One region of the Clostridium sp. DMHC 10 genome, then DNA from elsewhere that is predicted to be linked to it. Evidence: riboswitches for the same ligand, from Rfam matches in the RefSeq annotation. Region 1 holds a riboswitch; each other region holds the start of a gene.
The links. Region 1 has a riboswitch for thiamine pyrophosphate ahead of thiS (sulfur carrier protein ThiS). Riboswitches for the same ligand answer to the same signal wherever they lie in the genome.
Positions count from the first base shown of each region.

Region 2: it holds a riboswitch for thiamine pyrophosphate, as region 1 does, so the genes downstream of both, AGR56_RS10695 (TatD family hydrolase) here and thiS (sulfur carrier protein ThiS) in region 1, are expected to answer to the same signal.
Region 3: it holds a riboswitch for thiamine pyrophosphate, as region 1 does, so the genes downstream of both, thiC (phosphomethylpyrimidine synthase ThiC) here and thiS (sulfur carrier protein ThiS) in region 1, are expected to answer to the same signal.

Region 1 is NZ_LGVB01000015.1:1,425,278-1,428,496, forward strand. Features, by position in the region: partial or broken gene thiH (2-iminoacetate synthase ThiH) at 1-80, opposite strand, end outside; gene AGR56_RS08855 (thiazole synthase) at 92-862, opposite strand; gene thiF (sulfur carrier protein ThiS adenylyltransferase ThiF) at 882-1,682, opposite strand; gene thiS (sulfur carrier protein ThiS) at 1,683-1,877, opposite strand; TPP riboswitch at 1,990-2,097, opposite strand; gene AGR56_RS08870 (PEP/pyruvate-binding domain-containing protein) at 2,287-3,219, shown strand, end outside.
Region 2 is NZ_LGVB01000015.1:1,787,691-1,790,909, reverse strand. Features, by position in the region: gene AGR56_RS10705 (ABC transporter permease) at 1-182, opposite strand, end outside; partial or broken gene AGR56_RS10700 (thiamine-binding protein) at 149-453, opposite strand; gene AGR56_RS10695 (TatD family hydrolase) at 549-1,304, opposite strand; TPP riboswitch at 1,370-1,475, opposite strand; gene AGR56_RS10690 (homocitrate synthase) at 1,577-2,377, opposite strand; gene AGR56_RS10685 (hypothetical protein) at 2,374-3,219, opposite strand, start outside.
Region 3 is NZ_LGVB01000015.1:1,239,781-1,242,999, forward strand. Features, by position in the region: gene AGR56_RS07855 (AMP-binding protein) at 1-1,112, opposite strand, end outside; TPP riboswitch at 1,325-1,432, shown strand; gene thiC (phosphomethylpyrimidine synthase ThiC) at 1,527-2,840, shown strand.

The DNA.
Region 1 (3,219 bases):
TATATCATTGTCCTTTACTCTAGAAAAAAATCTTCAAAGTTAAAATTCTTATATTGTTGTAATTTTTCATAAAAACTCATTTTCTCACCTTCTATCTTAAAAATCCTGTAAGTGGTGATGAAGCTTCAGCATATTCTCTTTCAGCACCAAGTTTCGCTGTGTATGCTTTTCTTCCTGCTTCAACTGCAAGCGAAAATGCTTCTGCCATTAAAACAGGATTATCAGCTGTTGCTATAGCTGTGTTTACGAGAACAGCATCAGCTCCCATTTCCATAGCAAGTGCTGCATCTGATGGTTTACCGATTCCTGCATCAACAACTATAGGCACTTCATTTATTTCTTCTATTAAAATTTTTATCATTTCCTTAGTTCTAAGTCCTCTATTGGTGCCAATAGGCGCTCCCAGTGGCATTACAGCAGCTGCACCTATATTCACAAGTCTTCTAGCATCCATTAAATCAGGATTTATATATGGAAGTACTACAAATCCCTCCTTTGCAAGTGCTTCTGTTGCCTTTATAGTTTCATAATTATCTGGAAGTAAGTATTTATTATCTGAGATAACTTCTATTTTAATCCAATTTCCACATCCTGCTGCCTTTGCAATTCTAGCAAGCCTTATTGCTTCTTCTGCATTTCTAGCCCCCGATGTATTTGGCAAAAGTATTAAATTCTTATTTACAAAATTAAGTATATTATCACTTTCTGCCGAAGTTGTATCTACCCTTCTAAGTGCAACGGTTATAACTTCTGCATTTGACTTTTTCATAATTTCCGGAATTATTTCATTTGAACTAAGCTTTCCTGTGCCAATAAAAAGCCTATTTTTAAGCTTAGTTCCACCTATAATAAGTTCATCCATTTATTAAAAACCTCCGTTTTCATTCTTCATTCATTATTATTCTGAGCACTGCATTTGCCTCATGATTTGCTGCAATAGATACTCTTGGTGCCATAAGTCCTACGCCTGGTTTAGCTTCATTTTCCATATCACCAACCAAGTAGAAATTTTTATTTACCTTTTTTGTTCGTATTGTATTACTTGAAAAATATCCCGCCATGCCAGAAGCACATATAATTTTCTTATCTCTCATCTTTGTAAGCACCGCATTTGTAAGTACTGCTTTAGAAACTGGATTATCAAAAGCTTCAATAATTATATCCACATTTTTAAAAATATCTACTGCATTATTTTTATTTATAAATGTATCCAACGTATCTACTTCTACAAATGGATTGCACCAAGATATTACTTCCTTTAAGGCCTCTACTTTCTTCATTCCAATGTGCTTTATAAAATACTGCTGCCTATTTAAATTGCTCGGTTCAACCACATCAAAATCCACTAATAAAAGTTTTCCTACTCCAACTCTTGCAAGTGACACAGCAGCATTTGAACCAAGTCCTCCAAGTCCTGCAATCCCTATAGAAAACTTTTTAATTTTATTATGAACCTCAGGGGTGTGTCTTGCCATAAGCTGCGCTTCCATTTCATCTTTACTTGGAATTTCACCTTTTTTTATAAATACTATGCAATCTCCATCTTTAAGCTTAATGTCATTTTTCATTATGAAACCATTATAAACAATAACATCAGCATCTTCTTTTATTTCATTCTTAAGACTAAAAAGCATAGTTTCATAAGGAATGTCCTTCAATTTTTCATTCACGCAAATTTTCACTTAGCCGCCCCCAACAAATCTTATTACTTCTACTTTTGAGGATGTACACAGCATTTTTTTATCATATTCATTTCTATCTACTATTTCCATGTCTACTTCTACAACTACTCTATCTTTGTCAACATTAATTTCATTTAATAATTGTGTAACAGTAATACCTTCTTTAAAATTAATTTCTTTACCATTTACTAACAAAGTACCACCTCACTTATTTTTGGAAATAAAAAAAGAGAAACAAAACTGTTTCCCTCATAATCTACTACTTTCATATTATAAATACACAAACTCTGCGCAGAATTTCATGTTAAATATGAACTACCTACTCTCCCTACGTTGGCATTATCCAAATCAGGTTATGAGGGTCTGGAATCACATTCCACTCTCAGCCTGTCTACAGGCTCCCCAGTTAAAATATTAAATTTTACCTTTTTAATTTATCACATTAAGAAAAAAATTGCAAATATATATAAAGTGAAACACGAAACATTACTACAATATTTTAGAATATTGTATCATAAATTATAATGTGTTAATATTTGTATAACAATTACAATCACACATAATATAAAAATAAAAATCATTCAACATTAAAGGAGGAAATAATATGATTAGTTTTGGTACAAAATCTGAAACACTTGAACATTTATCTAAAGTTATTACTAACGCTAAAATTATTCCTCAAATACGTTTAACAGTAAGTGAATGGATTAACAATAGTCAAAAAATAATTGATTTAGTAAAAGAAAAGAATTGGATTGATATTCCTTTAATAGTAAGAAGCAGTTCCATATCTGAAGATAATTCAATCCATTCATTAGCCGGTTGCTTTCTCTCAGTACCTAACGTCATTGGTGAAAATCAAATATGCACCGCAATTTTGAAAGTTATAAAATCTTATAAATATTTAAATTTAAAAGATCAATTTTTCATTCAACCTATGCTAAAAAATGTAAAAATGAGTGGTGTTGCTTTTAGTAAAGATCCTAATTCTTGTGGTGACTATATAGTTATAAACTATGATGATTACACATATGCTACAGATTCAGTCACCGCTGGTAAAACTAATAACTTAAAAACATTTTATTATTACAAATATTCAAAAATAGTTCCTAATATAGATAAAAATCTTCTTAAAATTATAAATTTAATTAAAGAACTTGAAACTTTGTTTTCTACAGATTCACTGGATATTGAATTTGCATTCGATGCCACTTATAATTTATACCTTTTTCAAGTAAGACCTCTTATTGTAAGCTTAACTAATCAGAATAATAAAAACAAGAAATTTATTTACGAATTAAGACAAAAAATATCTCAACTGAATTCAAGACATCCTTATTTATACGGAGATAAAACTATTTATGGTGTAATGGCTGATTGGAATCCTGCTGAAATCATAGGTATTAGACCCAAACCATTAGCATTATCCCTTTATAAAAAAATTATTACAGATGAAATTTGGGCATATCAAAGAAATAAATATGGATATAAGAATGTTATAGGTTTTCCATTATTAATGGATTTTTACGGACTACCG
Region 2 (3,219 bases), 360 kb from region 1:
TATATTGTTACCTTTGTATTATCCATTATAACTTTAAAATCACTTATAAGTGTTTTAACTATTCCTGTAGGTGAAGGAACTATATATGCCGGAACATTTTTAACATCTACAATAACTTGCCAAAGCAGCACAACGGCTACTAAAGTAATTATAGGATACAATTTATTTTTGATATTTGCCAACTTTTTTCCTCCATTGTTATCCCCTCAGGTTTGTAATCTATTTTAACAACAGATGCAACTCTTGAGCTCCTTCTTCAACACATATTGTTTGTGCCTTCTTTACAATTTCCATAAGTGTATCTAAGTCGCCTTCCATAGTAGTTTCCATTGGTCCAACTATGTGCTTAACTCCAGTTGATTTTATGTATTCTATAACCTTATCAACTACTGGATATATTCTCTCCTCTGGTACTGTTGGAAGTACTTGTAAACTAACATTAACTGTTTTCATATTATTATTCCCTCTTTCTAGGAGAATCAATGTGAAACTTAATTTATATATGTTCCAAAATTCTAATATTCAAAGAGCTTTGGTGCATATATAAATTAATAGTTGAACTGATTTTCCAATATGGTTTTCAAATTTTTAAAAATTTTATTTTCAATTTCATCATAATTAGATTTTTTATGTATTGAAATTTTGTTTACTATATTTTTCACTTCATCTGGATAGCCGTACTCCCCATTTACCCATTCTAAAGAAGTTGGTCCATCGGTTTCTGTTAAAATTCTATCCATTGGAAGAAGCTTAACTATTTCCTCTGTAAGTTTTGAATAACCTATATCAACGCTTATAGTAAAATAGCAGCCATAATCTATTAATTTTTTTAAAGTTTCTAAATTTCCACTATACCAATGGATTATAGGCGTTTTAAGTTCATACTTTTTTATGTAATTAAGAATTTCCTCTTCTGCACCTTTAGTATGTATATTTGTAATTTTATTATAGCTTTTAGCCTTTTTTAAAAAGTATTCAAAAACATTTCTCATATGCGGATACTTTTCTTTTTCCTTAACCCAAAAATAGTCCAGCCCTATTTCTCCAATAATTTTACATTCTTTTATATATTCATCAAACAAATCTAAATTTTTGTAATTATTATGAGCTTCCCAAGGATGAATTCCAAAACAAGGTATTATATTTTTATTATCCTTACTAAGCTTTTTAGTAAACTTATAGCTTTGAATATCCATAGAACAGCCAAGTGTAACTATGTTATCTTCTGTTATAATATCAAGAGCCTTTTTTAATTTTGCCTTATCCTTAAAAAAATTCAAATGATTATGTGCATCAACGAACATATTTCACTCCTTTTAATTTTTCACAAAAATAAAGAGCGCTACCTAAAAATAGCGCTCATGCATTCTACATGTGAAACAAGCTTTCCTTCGTCGGTGTTATCCGCATCAGGTTCAAAGGGTTAAAGCTTTAAAAACTTCTCTCAGCCACAAAGGACACCCCCAGCACTAAAAACAATATAAAATTAATATCAACTATATGTTAACATTAATTTTACAATTTGTAAATAAAGAATGTAACCTTTAAATTATAGCCATGTTTTAAGCAGACTTATCTATCCAATTATTTCTTTTATGATACTTTCTTTTTTCTTAAGCTCACTAAACTTATTTAAATATATTTTTTCACCTAGCAGCTCATAAGCAGTTTTTGCGAACTCCAAAAAATCACAATTACCAGCCCTTTCCCCTATTCCAGTAATAGTACAATCAACATATTTAGCCCCAGCTTTTAAAGCTCCTAGTGAATTTATTATTGCCATGCCAAAATCGTTATGAGCATGAATTTCTATTTCTATTGGTACAGCTTCTCTTATCTTATTTATCTGATGGAATACTCTTCTTGGATACAAAATACCAACAGTATCAGCATATCTAATCCTTTTAATACTACTATTGTAAAGCAGTTTGCAAACTTCTATGAGGAAATTTATATCTGCTCTTGAGGCATCCTCCAATCCCACTGTCACCTCATAACCTTTGCCTACTGCATATTGAACACATTCTTTAATATTTTCAAGCACCCAATTTTTATCTTTTCTCAACTTCTCCTCAATTTGAATGTTAGATACTGGAACCGATATATGAATTATATCTACAGCGCAATCCATAGATTCATTAATATCTTTAATGTTCATTCTATTCCAGGAAGATATTTTACTCTTAAGCCCCAATTTCACTATTTTTTTTATGCTTTCTTTTTCATCTCCACCCATAGCCGCTATACCAGCTTCAATTTGAAATATACCCATATCATCAAGAATTTTGGCAATCTCTACCTTTTCATTTATCCCCAGTGCTATGCCAGCCTTTTGTTCACCATCTCTTAGCGTTGTGTCGACAACTTTAATGCTCATATTTTTTCCCTCCATTCTATATGGTTACCAGTGGAGCTTTTATACAATTTAATTAACTCATCATCGAAAATATTTCTTCTTAATTTAATACTTTTACTTCGTATTTTTTTTAAAAGGTCATCAACATCAATATCTATTAATTTAACGTTTAATTGCTTTAACCTGGTAATAACTGCTTTCTTTCCAGAATGCTTTCCAATAAACATTTGCCTTTTTGAACCTATTTCACAGGGATTATATGGCTCATAAGTTTTTGCATTTTTCTCTATTCCATCAACATGGATACCAGATTCATATTTAAAGATATCAGCTCCAAGCACAGGTTTCATTGGAAAAACCTCTTGATTTATAAGCTTTTCATATACCATTTTAATTTCGCATAATAATTTTGAATTACCAATGACCTCTCCATTTCTTATTACTTTAAGTGCAAGCATAACTTCTTCTAAGGCTGCAAATCCATATTTTTCTCCGTAAAATGCAGTTGTGATAAAATCCGCCCCATCTAAACAACTTTCTATAGCTATTGCTGTTGCAGCAAAATATCCATTTTGAGGACAAAAATCTATCAATACAGAAAATTCATTTTTTATCTTTTTTATAAACTTACTCCAACTATTAAAATTACATTTTTTAACATTATTAATTCTAATACATACTATATTAAAATTATTTAAAACCTCATAATTTTCGTTCAAAAAATTATCATTAATTTTTTCAATGTTTATCTCTAATATAATTTTTGAATTATTTATATTCGCTATTAAATCATTTTTCATATTTTTAGCTAAATCACACTTTATGATAAGATACCTAAAATTATAATCTTTAATAAGTGTAAC
Region 3 (3,219 bases), 190 kb from region 1:
AAGTGCTTTTTCGTCATTTTCTCATTATTGTAATAGCCAATACTTACATTATCACCTATTACATATATCTCACCTTTTTCACCTTCCTTAACTTCTTTTCCAGTGTCATCAACCAGTATTACTTTCGAATTGCTCATACCATATCCTATAGGGATAGAATCTTTACTATGAAGCATATCTTTATTTACTTCTATAGCAGTTATTAAAACTGTGGCTTCTGTTGGACCGTATCCATTGATTATGGAAATATCTCCAAACCTTTCGTAAAGGGTTGAAACAAGCTTTTTTGATAGAACCTCACCGGCAAAAAACATCTTTTCAAGTTTTGGTAGTAGAGTTTTATTGAAACTGTTATCAACAACGCACATTTCAGCAAATGAAGGAGTAGATATCCACATTGCTACTTTAGAAATAGCTAAATTTTCAAATAGATCCTTGAAATTTGCAGTCATTTTTTTATCTATTACATATAATGTTTTTCCGAGAAGGAGACCAATATATATGCTTATTACTGATACGTCAAAAGAATAAGAAACTTGATTTAAAAAGACGCTTTTATCTTCACTAGTTTTGCAATATGGTAAAAACCATTCAATAAATGTTTTTAAAGCCTTATAAGTAATTTGAACACCTTTAGGCTTACCAGTACTTCCAGAAGTATATAGCATATAATAAACATCATTGTCTTTAATAAAGAATGCTTTAGCTGGTTTCAAACCAGAAAATTTATTGAAGATATCAATTAAATTTTCTGGTGATAGTATTTTACCTTGAAAGTTATCAATATCAATGTTTCCTATATTAATAAATAATTTTGGTTTGGAACTTTCAATAATATCTTTTATCCTGTCTTTAGGAAAGGTAGTGTCTATTGGAATATATGCATGTCCGGATTTGCTGCAAGCTAAGAATGAAATCAGCATTTCATGTTCTTTATGACCGTAAATAACTATAGGTGATTTGTCTTCCCCATAGTTTGATATTATATACTTTGCGAGTGCATCTGAACGCTTTTTTAATTCACCATACGTTAAAGTTGAATTTCTGTATATTTCGCAGATACTTTCACTATGCTCAATACAAACTTTGTCTATAGTATCAATTAAATTCAATAAAATCAATCCTTTCTATTGATACAATTGTGCAAACACAGTTATTATACTTCAATAAAGTTTTATTTTCAATATTAAGGAAAAAATGATACAATTATGTCATAATTGTATCAGTTCCGTAATGTTTTGTACTTGTATTGAAAAACAGATTTTAATTATTCAAAAACAGGAAATTAGTTTACAAAGAGAGAATATAATGTTAAAATTAAATAGTATTTTGCTAGAGGTGCCTTATAAACATAGGAAGGCTGAGAGGAGAAATCCAACTCTTTGAACTTGATGTAGTTAATACTACCGTAGGGAAGCAGAGCATTATTATGTTATGAATTTTAGAAGCTTACCCTTATTGGGTGAGCTTTTTTTAATTTTAATGTGCCTGCACTCAAAAATAAAATTGAGATAAGGAGAAATGTTATGAATTACACAACACAAATGGATGCTGCCAGAAAAAATATAATTACGGAGGAAATGAAAGTTGTCTCTGAGAAAGAGCGCATGGACGTTGAAAAGCTGAAGAATCTTATTGCAAAAGGAAAAATCGTAATACCTGCCAATAAAAATCACAAATCTTTAAGCGCAGAAGGTGTTGGAGAAGGACTTAAGACTAAAATAAATGTAAACTTAGGTATATCTAAAGATTGTGCAAATGTAGATATGGAACTTAAAAAGGTTAAAACAGCATTAAAAATGAAAGCTGAAGCTATTATGGATTTAAGTTCTTATGGAAAGACAGAAGAATTTAGAAAAAAACTTATAGAAATTTCTTCTGCAATGATAGGAACTGTTCCTATATATGATGCAGTAGGATTTTATGATAAAGAATTAAAAGATATAACAGCTGAGGAGTTTCTTAGAGTAGTTGAAAAACAGGCTGAAGATGGCGTTGATTTTATGACTATTCATGCAGGCATAAACAAAGAAACCGCTGAGGTTTTTAAAAGAAATAGTAGAGTTATGAATATAGTTTCAAGAGGCGGTTCACTATTATATGCCTGGATGGAGCTTAATAATAAGGAAAATCCATTCTATGAATATTTTGATGAGGTTCTTGAAATATGTGCTAAATATGATGTTACTATAAGTCTTGGAGATGCTTGTAGACCCGGTTGTATAAAGGATTCCACTGATCCGAGTCAAATTAAGGAACTTATTACACTTGGAGAACTTACTAAGAGAGCTTGGGAGAAAAATGTACAAGTTATGATTGAAGGACCTGGTCATATGGCTATTAATGAAATAAAATCAAATATGATTATAGAGAAGAGATTGTGCCATGGAGCGCCTTTTTATGTTTTGGGACCTATTGTCACGGACATAGCTCCAGGTTATGATCATATAACGAGTGCGATAGGGGGAGCAATTGCAGCTGCAAATGGTGCAGATTTTCTGTGCTATGTTACTCCAGCAGAGCATTTGAGGCTTCCTAACTTAGATGACATGAAGGAAGGTATTATAGCAGCTAAAATAGCAGCGCATGCTGCTGACATTGCAAAGAACATTAATGGAGCAAGAGAGTGGGACGATAAGATGGCAGAAGCAAGACAAAAGTTGGATTGGAATGCTACCTTTGAACTTTCAATAGATCCTGAAAAAGCTATAAGATATAGGAAGGAATCGACACCGGAAGATCCTGATACATGCACCATGTGTGGAAAAATGTGTGCAGTTAGAAATATGAATAAAGTTATGAGTGGAAAAAATGTGAACATACTCAGAGATGATAACTAAGAAAAATGCAAAGTAACAATGCTTCGTCACATTAAAAAGAATCCATAAATCTAAGTGGTTATTTAAAAAAAGTGGTTGCTTTGAGTTCAAGAAGGATAATGGGCAAGCCCAAGCCCCGTATATGTTTATACTCGCCTTTGGCTCAGACAGATTGAAATATCTAAGTATTTTATGATTTTTTTACCAAGATTTATTGGATTCTTTTTAAATTGCTCCTTCAGCACTATTACTTCGCTCCTACGGTAGTGCAAGGAAAAAATTCCTCCGTACCTACGGAGTTTTGGCGTGAATTTTTGTAACCAATTGAATTTTAATAAAATTGATTTTTGCTTAAGTAGCCTTTATGATAAAATTACTAATAAACGTTGAGGGATTTATA